Regions from separate parts of the Larkinella fluvii genome, predicted to be linked through region 2. Evidence: riboswitches for the same ligand, from Rfam matches in the RefSeq annotation. Region 2 holds a riboswitch; the other holds the start of a gene.

Region 1 (8,908 bases), on a different contig from region 2:
TAAATCCGATGTCAAACTGATCTGGGCCGATGGCGGTATTCGTCCGTTCCGCCCCGACTTTTTGCCTGCGGGTGAAGCTTATCCGGAAGGGGGCGAAAACGGCATGTTCATGGTGGGCGACAAAGGTCTGATTGCCTGCGGCATGTACGGTGATGACCCGAAATTGTATACCAAAGACGGACAGAAAATGGAAGCCGCTCCGAAGCCCAAACCGGCCGACGGAAAACCGTGGCCCGAAAACGGCCACCAGATCCTGTGGACCGAAGCCTGCAAGGCCGGTTTTAACAGCAAGGAACACAAAGCCTTGACGTCTTCGTTCGACTTCTCCGGCCCGCTGACCGAATCCGTTCTGATGGGCAACCTGGCCATTCGCAGCTACATGCTCCGGACACCGAAAGCCGACGGCAAGGGCTTCAACTACCCCGGTCGCCAACGCCTGATGTGGGATGGCAAGAATATGAAAATTACCAACTTCGACGATGCCAACCAGTTTGTTTCGCGGCAATACCGCGATGGCTGGAAGCTGACGACCTAGTCAATAAGCCTTGGCGACTTTCCGGAGTTTTCGGACAGCACCAGAAGCGTAAAACCTCTCATTTTGTGGTCGCCAGACCCTGAAATGAGAGGTTTTTTATTGGAAACAATTACTGCGTCGAAGTCCTGTTCGACTGGTTTCCTGCCAAAAAATTTGCAGCATCGGGCTTCGTTCGCTATACTTGCGGCTCAAATCAAGTTTCCAACACGGTTCGAACAACCTTGAATCGTTGCAGCAGACTTCCTGCTGCGCTTGATTTATAAAGAAGAGGCAAGAGACCGGGCTCGGTGAACCTCTGGCAACCTGCCGCGCGGCAAGGTGCTACATCCCGCCTACGGATCGCTTTGGCTATCCGATAGGAGATATAAATCGAACAGACACATGACCAACATCCGATGCTGTATGCCCCCGGCGGGCTACTAATTTCACACACACCGACGATACCGACAACCGGGAGAGGCTATCGGCAGCGGGTTGACGGAATGCGCCGTGGGTTTATCTCCGCCATTCAACAACTCCATCACGCCGGCGACCCGGCGTCAGGACGTTCCAACGTCCCGGCTGGCGCGTCAATTTTAGAATCTAACTCTCGCTTCACCAATCCTCAACTCTATAACTAGCAGCACGTATGTCAACACCATTGCATTTTGAAACCCTGCAACTGCACGCAGGACAGGAGCCCGACCCCACCACCAAATCCCGGGCGGTTCCCATCTATCAAACGTCTTCCTACGTTTTCGATAATGCCGAACACGGCGCCCAACTGTTTGCCCTGCAGCAGTTTGGAAACATTTATACCCGGATTATGAACCCCACGACCGACGTTTTCGAGAAGCGCATTGCGGCTCTGGAAGGCGGGGTGGCAGCTCTGGCCGTGGCGTCGGGTCAGGCGTCGCAGTTCATTGCGCTCAACAACATTCTGGGTGTGGGCGATAATTTCGTGACGACCTCCTACCTCTACGGCGGCACCTACAACCAGTTTAAGGTTTCGTTCAAACGGCTCGGGATTGATGCCCGCTTTGCCGATGGCGACAAAGTGGAAAGCTTCGAAAAGCTGATCGACGACAAGACGAAGGCCATTTACCTGGAAACCATTGGGAATCCCCAGTTTAACATTCCGGATTTTGAAGCCTTCGCGGCTTTGGCCCGGAAATACGATTTGCCGCTGATTGTCGACAACACCTTCGGCGCGGGCGGTTATTTGTTCCGGCCCATCGAACACGGTGCGGCTGTTGTGGTCGAATCGGCCACGAAATGGATCGGCGGCCACGGCACAAGCATTGGGGGCGTCATTGTCGACAGCGGGAATTACAACTGGGGCAACGGCAAATTTCCTCAGTTTACCGAACCTTCCGAAGGCTACCACGGCCTGGTCTTCAACGACGTGTTCGGCATTGGCGGGCCGTTTGGTAACATCCAGTTCATCATTCGCGCCCGGGTCGAAGGACTCCGTGACTGGGGACCTTCGCTGAGTCCGTTCAATTCGTTTTTGTTTTTGCAAGGCATCGAAACGCTGTCGTTGCGCGTTGATCGCACGGTTCAGAACGCCCTCGCCCTGGCGCAGTGGCTGGAGCAACACGAGCAGGTGGAACGGGTTTTCTACCCGGGTCTGGAAAGCAGCCCTTACCATGAACTGGCCAAAAAATACCTCAAACGCGGTTTTGGGGGCGTTTTGACGTTCAAGCTGAAAGCAGGAAAAGAACTGGCCGATAAGTTTATCGACAGCCTGACGATGATCAGCCACCTGGCCAATGTCGGTGATTCCAAAACGCTGATTATTCACCCGGCGGCCACCACACACCAGCAGTTGAGCGATACCGAACAAATCAGTGCCGGGGTTGCGCCGGGTCAGTTGCGGTTGTCGGTGGGTACCGAACACCTCGACGACATCAAGGCCGATCTGGAAAGGGCGTTTGCTGCCATTGGTGCTTAATATTTAGTTTACGGTTTTCGGTATACGGTTTTCGGTGCTGACGCATACAGCCTAAGGCGTTAGCCACCGTAAACCATAAACCGTATACCGAAAACCGTATTCTGTAAACTGATAATTCTTTTTCCGATTGGAAACCCGGTTTTTTGACTACAAATACACCTTCGCTTTAGAGTCGGGTGCGGCTCTGCCGGGCTTCCGGCTGGCGTATACGACGCGTGGAACGCTGAATAGTGACCGTTCAAATGTCGTCTGGATTTGCCATGCCCTCACGGGGAGTGCCGATCCCGGCGAGTGGTGGGAGGGCATGATCGGGCCGGGTAAATTCTACGATCCGGCGCATCAGTTCATCGTTTGTGCCAATGTACTGGGCTCCTGCTACGGCTCCACCGGGCCGCTGTCGGTCAATCCGCAAACCGGGAAACCGTTTTACCACAATTTTCCGCTGATTACGATCCACGACATTGTCAAAGCACTGGACCTGCTCCGGCAGGAGCTGGGTATTGAACAGATTCAAACCTGCATTGGCGGGTCGCTTGGCGGTCAGCAGGCGCTGGAATGGGCCATTCAACAGCCCGAAGTGATTCAAAACCTGATTCTGATTGCTTCCAACGCCGTGATGTCGCCCTGGGGCATTGCCTTCAACGAAGCCCAACGGATGGCCATCAGCACCGACCCCACCTGGCGCGAAAGCCACGACGAAGCCGGTCGAACGGGCCTGAAAGCCGCCCGGGCCGTGGCCATGTTGTCGTACCGCAATTATGACACCTACGGTTTCACGCAGGCGCTCGACAACAACGAGCAACTCGACCACTACAAAGCTTCTACTTATCAGCAATACCAGGGGGAAAAATTAGCCAATCGCTTCAATGCATACACCTACTGGATTTTGTCGAAAATCATGGATTCGCACAACGTCGGCCGAAACCGGGGCAGCATCAGCCTGGCACTCGAGCAGGTCGTTTCGCGAACCTTGGCCGTCGGCATCAAATCCGACATTCTCTTTCCACCCATCGAACAAAAAATTCTGGCCCGCCATATTCCGGATGCCCGCTACGAAGAAATCGACTCTCTGTATGGTCATGACGGTTTTCTAATCGAAACCAAACCGCTCACCCAGATTATCCGAACCTGGATGGATGAACGGAAAACGGTGCTCAAGACGGCTGGAAAGTAGTTTAGGCCTGATGCACTAACCTATAAGTAAATTCTGCGTTTGCTTTCGCTTTTGTATAAATCGAGCCTGATTTGATGGAATTCTAGGATTGTTTAAAGCAAATTATTGCTGTTTTGTAAATAATTTAATAAAATCGTTCTATTAATAAATTATTTTAAAAATATCATTCTTATATTTCATCGCTTTTCATCTCGTAGAGTTTTTAATAGCGTATTGTATTTATGGAGGCAAACTATACGGTATCCATTGTTGATAAGAAAAAGAGTCGGTTAAAGCGCGGTATCCTGAAAGAAATGTACCGGCTGGGGTCCCGGACGCTGGCTCAGTTGGCCAAGGCGTTACATGCCAGCGTTCCTTCCGTTACGATGCTAATCGACGAACTGGCAACTGAACACTGGGTTCAGGAAATCGGTACCGGTGCGGCTCAATACGGTCGAAAACCGGCTCTGTTTGGACTACGGCCCGGAAATCAGGCGATTGTAGTAGTCGATATCAGTGTCCACGACGTCAAACTGGTGGTGTTCGATCTGACCAACCGCGTTCTCGACCGCCTGGATGTCAACCTGCGTTTAGAGGATTCCGTGGCTTTTCTGGAATCGCTGAAAGGGCCGCTGGAGGAAATCTCGCACCGGATTCGGGAACATAACCTGAACATCATCGGCGTTGGTTGCGCCCTGCCCGGCCTGGTCGACCCCCGAACCGGGATCAATTACACCTACAAAAAACTGAACCGACCGGAACAGTCGTTGCAGCAATTGCTGGCCCATTGTTTCGACTCGCCGGTGTACCTCATCAACGATACCAAGGCAACCATCCTGGGCGAACACCGGTTTGGACTCGCGAAAGGAAAAAACCACGTTTTATCGATTAACATCGACTGGGGTGTGGGTCTGGGCGTCATCAATAACGGCGAAATTTTACAGGGTTTGGCCGGTTTTGCGGGCGAATTAGGGCATATCCAACTCCAGGCCGATGGCGAGCTGTGCTCGTGCGGCAAAGTAGGTTGCCTGGACACCCTGACCTCGGCCTCCTCGCTGGTGCGCCGGGTGAAAGCCGGTTTGCGGGAAGGACGCGTTTCGAAACTGGCCGAAGAAAACTTTGAAGACATCGACGTTGAACTGGTGATCGACAAAGCCAAAGCGGGCGACGAACTGGCCATCGATCTGCTCAATGAAGTGGGCGGTGAACTGGGTAAAGGACTTTCCATTGCTGTCCATTTATTCAACCCCGAACTCATCATTGTCAACGGGGTCGTAGCCAAAGCTGAACGACTCATTACCCGTCCCATCGAACAGGCCATCGACAAGTATTGTCTGGCGGATTTTCGCAACAAGTTAGTAATCACGGTGTCCCGATTGGGCGAAATGGCGAAACTCTACGGCACGCAGGCCTACGTTGTGCAAAGCTTACTGGAGCACGAAGAAATTCCTTGATAAATCCGCGTATTGAATGAAAAAACTGTTTTTCTGTGTAGTAATATTTTGTCTGACAATTCAGGTGTCCGAAGCGCAGACGAGCCGGTATGCCCTGGTTCCTCAACCCGTTCGGCTCGATGAGCAGAAAGGGAATTTCAAACTCCCGAAAGAAGTCGTCATTAGCATCGGTACCGACAACGCGGAGGTGCGCCGGGTGGCCGGGATGTTGGCCGCTCAGCTTGCCAAAACCACCGGTCGGACGCCGAAGATCAAAACCGGCCAGGGCGGGACTATCGTTTTTGTTACCGAACAGAATCCCAAACTGGGCAACGAAGGATATTTCCTGACCGTATCGCCCAAACGCATTACGCTGACCGCTCAGCAACCCAACGGTTTTTTCTACGGGATGCAGTCCCTGCTGCAATTGATGCCTGCCGAGGTGTTTGGCACCACGGTGGCTTCGGGCGTCGATTGGTCGGTGCCGTGCTGTCGCATCGAAGACCAGCCGCGGTTTGGCTATCGGGGCGTGATGCTGGATGTGGGCCGTCATTTTTACCCGGTTCCGGCGGTGAAGAAATTCATTGATGAAATTGCCCTTCATAAACTTAATACGTTCCACTGGCATCTGACCGAAGACCAGGGATGGCGGATTGAGATCAAAAAATACCCCAAACTGACCGAAATCGGCTCGGTCCGGAAAGAAACCATGCTGGGGCATTACCGGAACAACAAATTTGACAAAACACCTTACGGCGGTTTTTACACGCAGGACGAAATCCGGGACGTCATCAAATACGCGCAGGAACGGTTTATTACGGTAATCCCGGAGATCGAAATGCCGGGCCACTCGATGGCGGTGCTGGCGGCTTATCCGCAATTGGGGAGCAATCCCGACAAAATTGTGCCGGTAACGGGTCGCTGGGGTGTCCACGATGATGTGCTGTTCCCCCGGGAAGAAACCTTTCAGTTTCTGGAGGATGTTTTGACCGAAGTGATCGCCTTGTTTCCGAGTCAGTATATCCACATCGGCGGGGATGAATGTCCGAAAAAACAGTGGATCGAAAGCCGGTTTTGCCAGGATCTGATCAAAAAACTGGGGCTGAAAGATGAACACGAACTGCAAAGCTACTTCATCGGACGCATCGATAAATTCATTACATCGAAAGGCCGCAAAATGATAGGCTGGGACGAAATTCTGGAAGGCGGTTTGTCGCCTAATGCGACAGTGATGAGCTGGCGGGGTGTCGATGGCGGTATTGCGGCCGCCCGGCAGGGGCACGACGCGATCATGACGCCCACCACGTTTTTCTACCTGGATTATTACCAGGCCGACCCCAAAACGGTGTCACAACCCGTCTCCATTGGCGGAATGCTGCCGCTGGAAAAAACGTATTCCTACGAACCCATGCCCGACAGTTTGTCGGCGGAGCAGCAGAAGCACATCATTGGCGTGCAGGCCAACCTCTGGACGGAATACATCAAAACCCCGGAACACCTCGAATACATGATGTTTCCCCGCGGAATTGCGATGGCCGAAATTGGCTGGACGCCCAAAGAACGCAGGAATATCGACAGCTTCAAGCAGCGGCTGGATGTTCATAAAAAACGATTGGATGCGCTGAAAATCAATTATTTCGGTGCGCCGATCAACGGTGATTTCATCTACGTCAAACCGGATGGTTCGACGGGGAAATTGTAATACCCGTTCCTTCAATCGGCCATCCCTACGGGATTTTAGACCCACCTTTTTCATCTCTACCCCCGGTTTAACCGGGGGCTACAAAATAATTCATACCTAAGGGATTTGTAATTTGATAATCCCGTAGGGATGACATCTTGTAGGTGGGTTTCAACCCGCCGAAAAAGATGGAAAACCCATGTCACCAATCCCGGAGGGATGAATCATTTTGTAGCTACTTTTTCAGAGGTTATCAGCATTACTCTGTCGTTACCGCATCGTTCCGGAAATACGACAATGCCCCGGACGGACACTGATGGATTTGTTCCACAATGCGTTCCGTTGTCGCTCCGGCGACGGTCACCCACGGTCTTTTTCTCGGATTGAAAACGTCCGGTAAGCCCGTAAAACAGCGTCGGGAGTGCGTACAGAGGGCCGGTTTCCAGACGACGGTTATTTCGCCATTGGTGTAGCGGGTCGTGATGTCTTTCATGAATGCAATGGTTAGAGGATGAATAAAATTTACCTGGACAGGTAGAGAACCGCCCTTTTTTGCTTACCAACAAAAACTGCTGAATAAAATTTCAACACCTGAGCCTTATGAAAAAATGCTTCCTGCTGGTCCATCTGTACCTGCTTGTAACGGTTTGTGCCCTGGCCCAACCCGCCGAACGTCCCATCAAAATTGTCGTGGCCCCCGATCATACCGATTGGTTATACCGCCCCGGTGAGTCCGTTAAATTTACCATTTCTGTTTTACAATACGGCAATCCCGTTAAAGGGGCCAAAATCCGGTATGAAATCGGGCCGGAAAAAATGGAACCTACCAAACAGGAAACCGTGACGCTGGCCAACGGCACGACGACCGTCGATGGCGGCACGATGAAAACACCCGGTTTTCTGCGTTGCATCGCCACCGCCGAAATCAATGGCAAGACCTACCGCAACCTGGCTACGGCCGGTTTCAACCCGCTGCAGGTAATGCCGACCGTCGAAAATCCCGCCGATTTCAAGATGTTCTGGGACAGTGCCAAAGCCGAACTCAGCCGGATTCCGCTCGATGCCCGCATGACACTGCTGCCCGAACGCTGCACCGAAAAAGTGAACGTGTATCAGGTCAATATTCAGAACTACGCCAACTCCCGGCTGTATGGCATTCTGTGTGTTCCGAAACAGGAAGGGAAATATCCGGCCCTACTGCGGGTTCCGGGGGCGGGGATTCGGCCATACAACGGCAATATCGCCGATGCGGAAAAGGGCATTATTACGCTGGAAATCGGGATTCACGGCATTCCGGTGAACCTGGACCCGGCGGTTTATCTCAATCTGAGTGCCGGTGGACTGGGTGGTTACCAGAATTTTAACCTCGACGACCGCGACCGGTATTACTACAAACGGGTGTATCTGGGCTGCGTGCGGGCCAACGACTTTCTGGTGAGTTTGCCGCAGTACGACGGCAGTAATCTGGCCGTAACGGGCGGTAGTCAGGGGGGCGCGTTGTCCATCACCACCGCCGGACTGGACAGCCGTGTGAAGTGGCTGGGAGCCTATTATCCGGCTTTGTCGGATGTGACGGGGTATCTGAAAGGTCGGGCTGGCGGGTGGCCGCATCTGTTTTACGGGAAGGCACTGGCTTTCAACAACACACCCGCTAAAATCAAAACCGTTGGGTATTACGACGTCGTCAATTTTGCCCGGCTGATTAAAGTACCCGGTTATTATTCCTGGGGATTCAACGACGAAACCTGCCCGCCGACTTCCATGTATGCCTCTTACAACGTAATTTCGGCTCCAAAACAGTTGAAATTATACGAAGACACCGGCCACTGGACCTATCCCGAACAAACGGAACTGATGACCACCTGGCTGGTTCAGCAGTTGAAGGGAGCAGGGAAATAGTTAAAAGTTAAGAGTTAAGAGTTAAGAGTTGGCCGCCCGTGCGGTTCAGTTGGCTAACGTATTTTAACTTAGCAGCATAACTCTTAATTTTTAACTCTTAACTATTAACTAAAAAACCATGAACCGAAAAACCGCCTTGTTGTTGATCCACGGCTGGCTGATGGCGACTGCGCTTTTCGCCCAGAATGGTGTGCTGGTTTTTCAGTCGGATTTTGGGTTGAAAGATGGGGCGGTTTCGGCGATGAAAGGTGTGGCGGTGGGCGTGTCGCCCACA
Region 2 (8,908 bases):
CTTTAGTTTACTCCAGAATATTCGGGCGATGGCACCGGACTTGCCGATTATGATCTTCACCATCATGACCGAATACGCGTTCGCCAAGCGGTATCTGCAACTAGGCGTTAAGGGATACATCAGCAAGCAGGCCGAGGACCCGGAAATCCGGAAAGCCGTTCACGCCATCCTGTGCGGAAAACCGTGTGTATGTCCCGACTTATTGGAAAAAATGCAGGATGATAACCACTTCAGAAAAGAACTGGACCCGTTCGATGCGTTGTCGAACCGGGAACTGGAAATCGCTTTTCACCTGGTGAGGGGCAAATCCGTCAGCCACATTGCCGATACACTCAACATTCACACGTCGACCGTCGGCACGCACAAAGCCCGGATTTTCGACAAGCTCAAGGTCGACAACATCCTGGTTATGAAGGACCTGGCAGCGCATTACCGACTGATTTAATCCTAGCGTTGAATAAATAGCCGATTGGGAGTGGACACCGTGTGAAACGTTCTCGTTTCCCGGCCACTTCCAATTTCTTCAACCATCGCTCCAGGCAATCGTTTATCGGACGATCCGGTATCGCTGCTGAATTCGCTGGCGAATACAGGTGCCGACGGCATACGAGAAACTGAGCAGCCCAACGGTCCAGACCAGCCCCCAAACGCTCAGATACGCCCATTTTCCGGTACTGACGGTGGTTAGTAGAGCCATCATCATCAGGACCATTCCGACGGTCATCAGCAGGGCCGTACGCAGGGAATTCCGGTATTCCTGCCGCAAATCATACGCGCCGTATGCTTTGTTGCGAAACTGAAACACAATATCGTCCAGATCCGCTTTCCGAAGCTGTTCCTCGTTCATGGTCAGCTCGATCTGGTAGGTTTTGCGCAAATGTTTTACAGCTTTGGCGTTTGCTTCGAGCTGCACTTTTTCCAGGGCGGTTTCAAACGGCAGACCAATCCACATGTAATGCTCGACCTCACAAGCCAGGTGATCGAGGAGTTCTTCAAACAGCGCTTCGTCGGTGCCGTTCCAGACCAGATGGCGGTATAGGATTTCTACTTGTTGCGGGTTGAGCTTTTCCATAGGACTATCGGGTTTAGCGGCTGATCGGTTCGGATTTTAGTGGCCCAGCGACAAGGCTGGCACCGGTTGTAAAAGGGCTTTCATTACTTCAACAAATCGCTCGAAATCAGAGACTTTCTGGTGGGCCATTTCGTTGCCACTGGGGGTGAGTGTGTAGTATTTGCGCAACCGCCCGTCCACTTCCACCGACTCCGTAATCAGTAATCCTTCCTGTTGCAATTTGTGCAAAACCGGGTATAACGCCCCGAACGTCAGAATAACTTCCCCCTGCGTCCGCTCTTTGACCGACTGCGTGATTTCGTATCCGTACATCCGGCCCCGTTCGGTCAGCAGTTTCAACACGATTGTCTTCAGGGTTCCCCGCAAAAATTCATTGCCTGATGGTTCCATGCTGTGCAGAAATAGAATGTTAATTTATTTGTATGAAGTAAATATATAAAAGATTCCAATATATAAACAAAATCTTTCCCGGATTTTTTTTCAAATCCTCCACGCAACAGAACCCGCCCTAAAGGGGCACCCTCATTACCCCCGGACGTCGTCCGGGGAATACGGGGAGGTCGCCCATCATACCGCCCCAAAGGGGCACCATCATTAACCCCGGACATCGTCCGGGGAATACGGGGAGGTCGCCCGTCACCCCGCCCTAAAGGGGCACCCTCATTACCCCCGGATGTCGTCCGGGGAATACGGGGAGGTCGCCCGTCACCCCCGCCCCAAAGGGACGCCATCATGAGCCCCGGGCATCGTCCGGGGAATACGGGGAGGTCGCCCGTCATCCCGCCCCAACGGGGCATCATCATTAGCCCCGGACATCGTCCGGGGAATACGGGGAAGGGCCAATTGGTCATAACCCTGAAAGGGTTGGATAATTAGATCGATATTCAACCCGTTCAGGGTTGCGAGGACGCGGATATGATCATTAACCCCGGACAATGTCCGGGGTTAATGATGATGCCCCGTTGGGGCGGGGTGACGGGGCGTGGGGGACGCGTTCCTTACGCGTCGTACGACAGAACCGGAGACAGCCAGCGTTCGACTTCATCGAGGGGCATGTTCTTCCGCTGCGCATAATCGAGCACCTGATCCTTGTTGATTTTACCGACTGCAAAATACCGCGACGACGGGTGCGAGAAGTAAAAACCGCTCACCGACGACGCCGGATACATGGCAAAACTCTCGGTGAGTTGGATGTCGATCTGTCCGGCATCCAGCAGTTCAAACAGCGTCGCTTTTTCGGTATGGTCGGGGCAGGCGGGGTAGCCCGGTGCCGGCCGAATGCCCTGGTACTCTTCCTTGATTAAATCTTCGTTCGACAATTTTTCATTCGTCGCATACGGCCAGAATTCCGTCCGAACCCGTTTGTGCATCAATTCAGCGAAAGCTTCGGCTAACCGATCGGCGATGGCCTTGATCATGATGCTGTTGTAATCGTCGTGATCACGCTCGAATTCTTCCACCAGTTTTTCAATGCCAATCCCCGCTGTAACGGCAAAACCGCCGATGTAATCGGTATGGCCCGTCTCCATCGGAGCTACAAAATCCGCCAGGCAGAAGTTGGGCAAACCGGGTGCTTTCTGGTTCTGCTGACGCAGGAAGTGGAGTACGGTTTTGGTATCGTAGATCAGTTCCCCTGCCGATTTGTGCTCGCTACGCTCGGCGATGTGGCTGAGTTTATATTCAATATGCGCGTGCGAACCGTGCCGTTCACAGGGAATCTCGCGGACGATTTCTTCAAAGTCGTGGAGCAGCACATCGTCTTCGGTGGCGTTGGCGGGATAAAAACCAACCACGGCTTTGGCCGTCAGCAGTTTTTCATCGATCACTTTCTGCAAAAGCCGCTTGGCATCTTCAAAAACCTTCTTCGCTTCGACGCCGACCACTTCATCGGTCAGAATCGCCGGGTATTTTCCGTGCAATTCCCAGGTCTGGAAAAACGGCGTCCAGTCGATGAACTCCGCAATTTCTTTCAGGGAATAGTCCTGGAAATAGCGGTTTCCGAGAAACTGCGGTTTGGTCGGTTCAAATTCCGACCAGTCGATAACGGTTTTGTTTTTCCGGGCTACGTCGATCGTCAGGGATTTTTTATCCTGCTTCCGCTTGGCGTGATCGGCGCGGAGTTTGGTATACTCGTCTTTGAATTCGTGGAAAACCAGATCACGCGTACTTTCCTGCTCGCTAATGAGCCGTCCGGCCACCGGCACGCTCCGGCTGGCATCCAGCACGTGCACCACCGGCCCCGAATAATGCGGGTCGATTTTGACGGCGGTGTGAATCCGCGAGGTCGTAGCCCCGCCGATCAGCAGCGGCATCGTAAAACCCTGACGCTCCATTTCTTTCGCCACGCCCACCATCTCATCCAGCGAGGGCGTAATCAAACCGCTCAGGCCGATGATATCGACGTTATGTTTTTTGGCTTCTTCCAGAATTTTCTGGGTCGGCACCATCACGCCCAAATCAATGATTTCGTAGTTATTACAGCCCAAAACCACGCCGACGATGTTTTTTCCAATGTCGTGAACGTCGCCTTTGACGGTCGCCATCAGAATTTTTCCGGCCGCCCGCGCGCCCACCGCTTTGCTGGCTTCGATGAACGGAAACAGATAGGCAACGGCTTTTTTCATGACCCGCGCCGATTTTACCACCTGCGGCAGAAACATCTTACCTTCGCCAAACAGGTCGCCCACCACGTTCATGCCATCCATCAACGGCCCCTCGATCACTTCGATGGGGCGCTCATACAGCAGCCGGGCTTCTTCCGTGTCCTGATCGATGTAATCCGTAATGCCCCGCACCAGCGCGTGTTTCAAGCGTTCCTGAACCGGTTCCTGCCGCCAGCTTTCATCCTGAACAACGACTTTTCCTTTGGCCTTAACGGTTTCGGCAAAATCGACCAGCCGCTCCGTCGCATCCGGACGGCGGTTGAGCAGCACATCTTCGCAGCGTTCGAGGAGGTCTTTCGGAATGTCGTCATAAACGCCCAGATTACCGGCGTTCACAATTCCCATGTCCATCCCGGCTTTGATAGCGTAGTACAGAAAAACCGAGTGCATCGCTTCCCGCACTACCTCGTTGCCCCGGAAGGAGAACGAAATATTGGACACCCCGCCACTGACTTTGGCTAACGGCAGATTTTCCTTGATCCAGCGCGTTGCATTGATAAAATCGACGGCGTAATTATTGTGTTCTTCGATTCCCGTGGCAACGGTCAGGATGTTCGGGTCAAAAATGATGTCCTGCGCCGAAAAGCCGACTTTATCCACCAGAATCCGGTAGGCGCGTTCGCAGATTTCAATCCGCCGTTCGAAATTATCGGCCTGACCGGTTTCGTCGAATGCCATCACCACGGCCGCAGCGCCGTAGCGTTTGACCAGATTGGCACGTTCGATAAACGCTTCCTCGCCTTCTTTCAGCGAAATCGAGTTCACGATGGCTTTGCCCTGCACGCATTTCAAACCGGCTTCGATCACTTCCCACTTCGAGGAGTCGATCATGATCGGCACGCGCGCAATGTCGGGTTCAGCGGCAATGAGGTTCAGGAAGGTCGTCATGACCTCCACCGAATCCAGCATACCTTCGTCCATGTTCACGTCGATCACCTGCGCACCGTTTTCCACCTGCTGACGCGCTACAGACAAGGCCGCATCGTAATCCCCGGCTTTGATCAAACGCGCAAATGCCTTGGAACCCGTTACGTTCGTCCGTTCACCGACGTTGACAAAGTTGGTCAACTCCGTGATTTTCAACGGTTCCAGACCGCTCAGCTTCTGATACGATTCGGCCTGCGGTCTCGGACGGGGCGGGTATTTTGCAATCGCCTGGGCAATGGCCCGAATGTGATCCGGCGTCGAACCGCAGCAACCGCCGACGATGTTGACAAAACCGTCCTGCACAAAGCCCTCGATCTGGGCCGCCATTTCGTCGGGTGACTGATCGTATTCCCCCATTTCGTTGGGCAATCCGGCATTCGGGTAGGCCGACGTAAAAAACGGGGCTTCTTTCGCCAGCGTCTGCACATACGGACGCAGCAGTTCGGCCCCCATCGCGCAGTTCAACCCAATGCTGAGCAACGGCAGATGCGACACCGAATACAGAAACGCTTCCGTCGTCTGGCCCGACAGCGTCCGGCCCGAAGCGTCGGTAATGGTTCCCGAAACCATAATGGGTAACGGTTCCAGTCCTTTGTCCGCAAAATATTTATCCACGGCAAACAACGCGGCTTTGGCGTTGAGCGTATCCGTGATGGTTTCAATCAACAACAAATCTGATCCGCCCTCGACCAATCCGGAAACCTGGGTGTAAAATGCTTCGACCAGTTGATCGAACGTAATGGCGCGGTACCCCGGATTGTTCACATCGGGCGACATGGAGGCCAGCCGCGTGGTTGGTCCCATCGCACCGGCCACAAACCGGGGTTTGTCGGGATTCTGGCGGGTTACTTCCACCGCCACTTCCTTCGCAATTTTCGCCGACTCGTAATTGAGTTCATACACCAGTTCTTCCATATGGTAATCGGCCATCGCCACCCACGTTCCGCTGAAGGTATTGGTTTCGATGATGTCCGATCCGGCTTCGAGATACTGGCGGTGGATTTCCTTGATGATGTCCGGTCTTGTGAGCGACAGCAAATCGTTGTTGCCCTTCAAATCGTGGGGCCAATCGACAAAACGCGTCCCGCGATAATCTTCCTCTTCCAGTTTATACCGTTGAATCATAGTACCCATGGCTCCATCGAGAATCAGGATACGCTGTTGAAGAAGGTCAGTTATTTTTTCCAAGTTCTTGTATTGATTAGGATTACCTACCCGGCAAACCACCGCCCATAGCAGAACGGCGCAAATACGGTTACACGGCTTATCGAAGAAAGGAAGCAGGGTGCAAGCTTTCAACTTATCTGTCCCCGTTGCCGGGGCGGAATTTGGCACCTTTTTCAGGGAGTATGAATGGTTGCCAAGACATCATCGGGTCCAATCCCTCCGTCTTTCTCGATAAGCGGTTTACAAAAATAGAAAAAGAGCCGGTCTTCGCCAAACTGATTCCCTCCGGGGAGAAACAGGCGGTTTTCCCAAAAGATTCCGTTACCAGGTATGTTCCAGATCTTCTTTGGTATAGGTGTGGTTCCGCTCGTGGTAAAGCGATGCCTGCCGGGTTCGTTTGATGGTCAACGGGTTTTTCGCCCGGAGCCGGTAGAGGTACGCGATCGGGACTAAAACCGCCCAGAATAATACCGTCAGAATGATTTTGCTGTTGATCATCCCCAGGATTTCGGCCAGTTTGAACCACAGCCAGGCAATGCCGTTGCCAGCCGCCGGAATGAAGATGCTGAGCAATCCGACAGCTGCTGCGGCATAGAGCCAATAACCGGACTTAAAAACAAAGTACAAAACGACCAACCCGGTTACGATCACCAACTGGGCCTTGACGCGGTCTACTTGACTCATAGACAGATAGGTGTTAAAAAAATTTAAGAAGTCGTTTTAAATTAAGGCCGGAGGCCTGTCCTGTCAATAGGCAATAGCATCATTAGCTAGTGGTAGCTCCGGAGGAGCGGCCCGAAGATGTTTTTAGACCGCTCCTCCGGAGCTACCACTAGCTAATGATGCTATTGCCTATTGACAGACCGCCCTTCCAGGGCTCTCCCCGGTTAATTCAAACAGCTTGTAAAGTATATCGCTCGCGTGTCACGAGTGACAATGGTAGTCTTTCTACTATCAATCCAATCCAAACTCCTCCTTCCACTCACCCTTTTCCGGCCACGCTGGTTGCTGTTTTTTATCAAACACATAATTCCCTACCACCAGATAATCCATTTCCGTTCGCATAAAACAGCGATACGCGTCCTCCGGCGAGTTGACGATGGGTTCGCCCCGCACGTTGAAACTCGTGTTGACCAAAACCGCACAGCCCGTCTGTCGTTTGAACGCATCGATCAATTGCCAGTAGTACGGGTTCGTTTTCCGGTGAACGGTTTGAATCCGGGCGGAGAAGTCGATGTGCGTAATGGCCGGCAAATCCGAGCGTTGAAAATACAATTTTTCCCGCATGGGAAGGCTGTCGTAATCAGCGGGCAGCGATTTTCGACGGTTTTCCAGAACCGGATGCACTAGCAACATGTAGGGCGAAGTCCCGTCGTAATCGAAGTAGTCGGAACAATCTTCGGCCAGCACCGAGGGCGCAAAAGGCCGGAACGACTCGCGGTATTTGATGGTCAGGTTCAGTTTTTTCTGCATGTCGGCACTCCGCGGATCGCCCAGAATACTGCGACCACCCAACGCCCGTGGTCCGAATTCCATCCGCCCCTGCACCCAGCCCACCACATTTTCGTTCGCCAGCAATCGGGCGGTTTCCTTGCACAAGGCTTCAAAATCGTCGTACCGGGTAAAAACCGCTTTGTACTTTTTTGCCATCAACTCAACGTCCAGATCCGAAAACGTCGGACCCAGAAACGACCCTTGCAGGGCGTCGTGCCCGGCATCGATGATTCGCTCTTTACCGAAATAAATATGGTAGGCCGCCAGAGCCGCGCCCAAGGCCCCACCCGCATCACCGGCTGCGGGCTGAATAAACAGATTTTTAAAAATACCGGATTTTTGCAGTTTCCCGTTGGCGACACAGTTGAGGGCAACGCCACCCGCCAGCACCAGATTATCCGTATCAGTCAATCGCCGGGCCTCACGCGCCATGTTGATGACCACCTCCTCCGTCACCCGCTGAATCGCCAGGCCCAGATTACCATGTTCCGGTTTCAGTTCGTCATCCGAATTCCGTTTTGGAATACCGAACAACGTTTCCCACTTTTTTTCGTGAACCATCCGCAAACCGGTCGCATAATCGAAGTAATTCTGGTCGAGCCAGATGGAACCGTCGTCGTTGATCTCCACCAGCTTCGTTTTGATCAACTCGACATACCGATCCACCTCTGGCGAATTCGGATTTCCGTACGGTGCCAAACCCATCAATTTATACTCCCCGGAGTTGACCCGAAAGCCCAGAAAATACGTAAAAGCGGAGTACAACAAGCCCAGCGAATGCGGAAAATGCAGTTCTTTCAAAACCGTCATCGCCTTTCCGTCGCCCAACCCGATGGAAGCCGTCGCCCATTCGCCCACGCCGTCGATGGTCAGAATGGCGGCTTTTTCAAACGCGGAAGGATAAAACGCGCTGGCCGCGTGGGACAAATGATGCTCGGGGAAAAGCAGTTTTACCGGTTTTCCGGCATCGTAGCCGAGTTTTTTCAGCTCGTCCCGCAGGAGTCGTTTCAGGAATAATTTATCCTTCATCCAAACCGGCATGGCTGTCAGGAACGACCGCAAACCACGCGGGGCAAAGGCGTAATAGGTTTCCAACAACCGCTCAAATTTCAGCAGCGGTTTGTCGTAGAACACAATGGCATCCAGCTCATTCAAGCTCGTTCCGCCGTATTCCAGACAAAAACGAATGGCATGGGCCGGAAAACCGGCATCGTGTTTTTTGCGCGAAAACCGTTCCTCCTGAGCAGCCGCCACAATCCGCCCGTCTTCGACCAAAGCCGCAGCAGAATCGTGGTAAAATGCGGAAATTCCGAGAATCGTCATGTCTGTGTCGGGCACCCCGGTAAAACCGGCAAGGGTCAATCGGTGTTAAAGGTAAGCCTGTTCATTCAAAAGTACCCCAAATTTTAGCGGGTAGCTCGATTCGCCCGACCGTTCTATAGAAAAGCCGCCGTATTTCGTCTGGGGATGTAAATTGACTATATTTGGGCGTTTCAGTACCACTTTTCCCAACTTCATTTTGAAAATTGCTGCCATCGATATCGGCTCCAACGCGGCCCGTCTCCAGATTTCAACGGTTCTGCAC

The links. A riboswitch is a leader RNA that binds a small molecule or an ion and turns the genes downstream of it on or off. The one in region 2 is predicted to bind S-adenosylmethionine.
Region 1: it holds a riboswitch for S-adenosylmethionine, as region 2 does, so the genes downstream of both, ACS5NO_RS28935 (O-acetylhomoserine aminocarboxypropyltransferase/cysteine synthase family protein) here and metH (methionine synthase) in region 2, are expected to answer to the same signal.

The regions. Positions count from the first base shown of each region.
Region 1 is NZ_JBPZHB010000013.1:62,392-71,299, reverse strand. Features, by position in the region: gene ACS5NO_RS28940 (Gfo/Idh/MocA family protein) at 1-535, shown strand, start outside; SAM riboswitch class I at 790-906, shown strand; gene ACS5NO_RS28935 (O-acetylhomoserine aminocarboxypropyltransferase/cysteine synthase family protein) at 1,164-2,468, shown strand; gene ACS5NO_RS28930 (homoserine O-acetyltransferase family protein) at 2,596-3,642, shown strand; gene ACS5NO_RS28925 (ROK family protein) at 3,864-5,075, shown strand; gene ACS5NO_RS28920 (beta-N-acetylhexosaminidase) at 5,092-6,756, shown strand; gene ACS5NO_RS28915 ((4Fe-4S)-binding protein) at 6,995-7,228, opposite strand; gene ACS5NO_RS28910 (acetylxylan esterase) at 7,336-8,634, shown strand; gene ACS5NO_RS28905 (SAM hydrolase/SAM-dependent halogenase family protein) at 8,753-8,908, shown strand, end outside.
Region 2 is NZ_JBPZHB010000003.1:568,800-577,707, reverse strand. Features, by position in the region: gene ACS5NO_RS09760 (response regulator) at 1-445, shown strand, start outside; gene ACS5NO_RS09755 (hypothetical protein) at 548-1,072, opposite strand; gene ACS5NO_RS09750 (PadR family transcriptional regulator) at 1,109-1,462, opposite strand; gene metH (methionine synthase) at 2,071-5,850, opposite strand; SAM riboswitch class I at 5,960-6,067, opposite strand; gene ACS5NO_RS09740 (SxtJ family membrane protein) at 6,151-6,513, opposite strand; gene ACS5NO_RS09735 (carbamoyltransferase family protein) at 6,784-8,646, opposite strand; gene ACS5NO_RS09730 (Ppx/GppA phosphatase family protein) at 8,843-8,908, shown strand, end outside.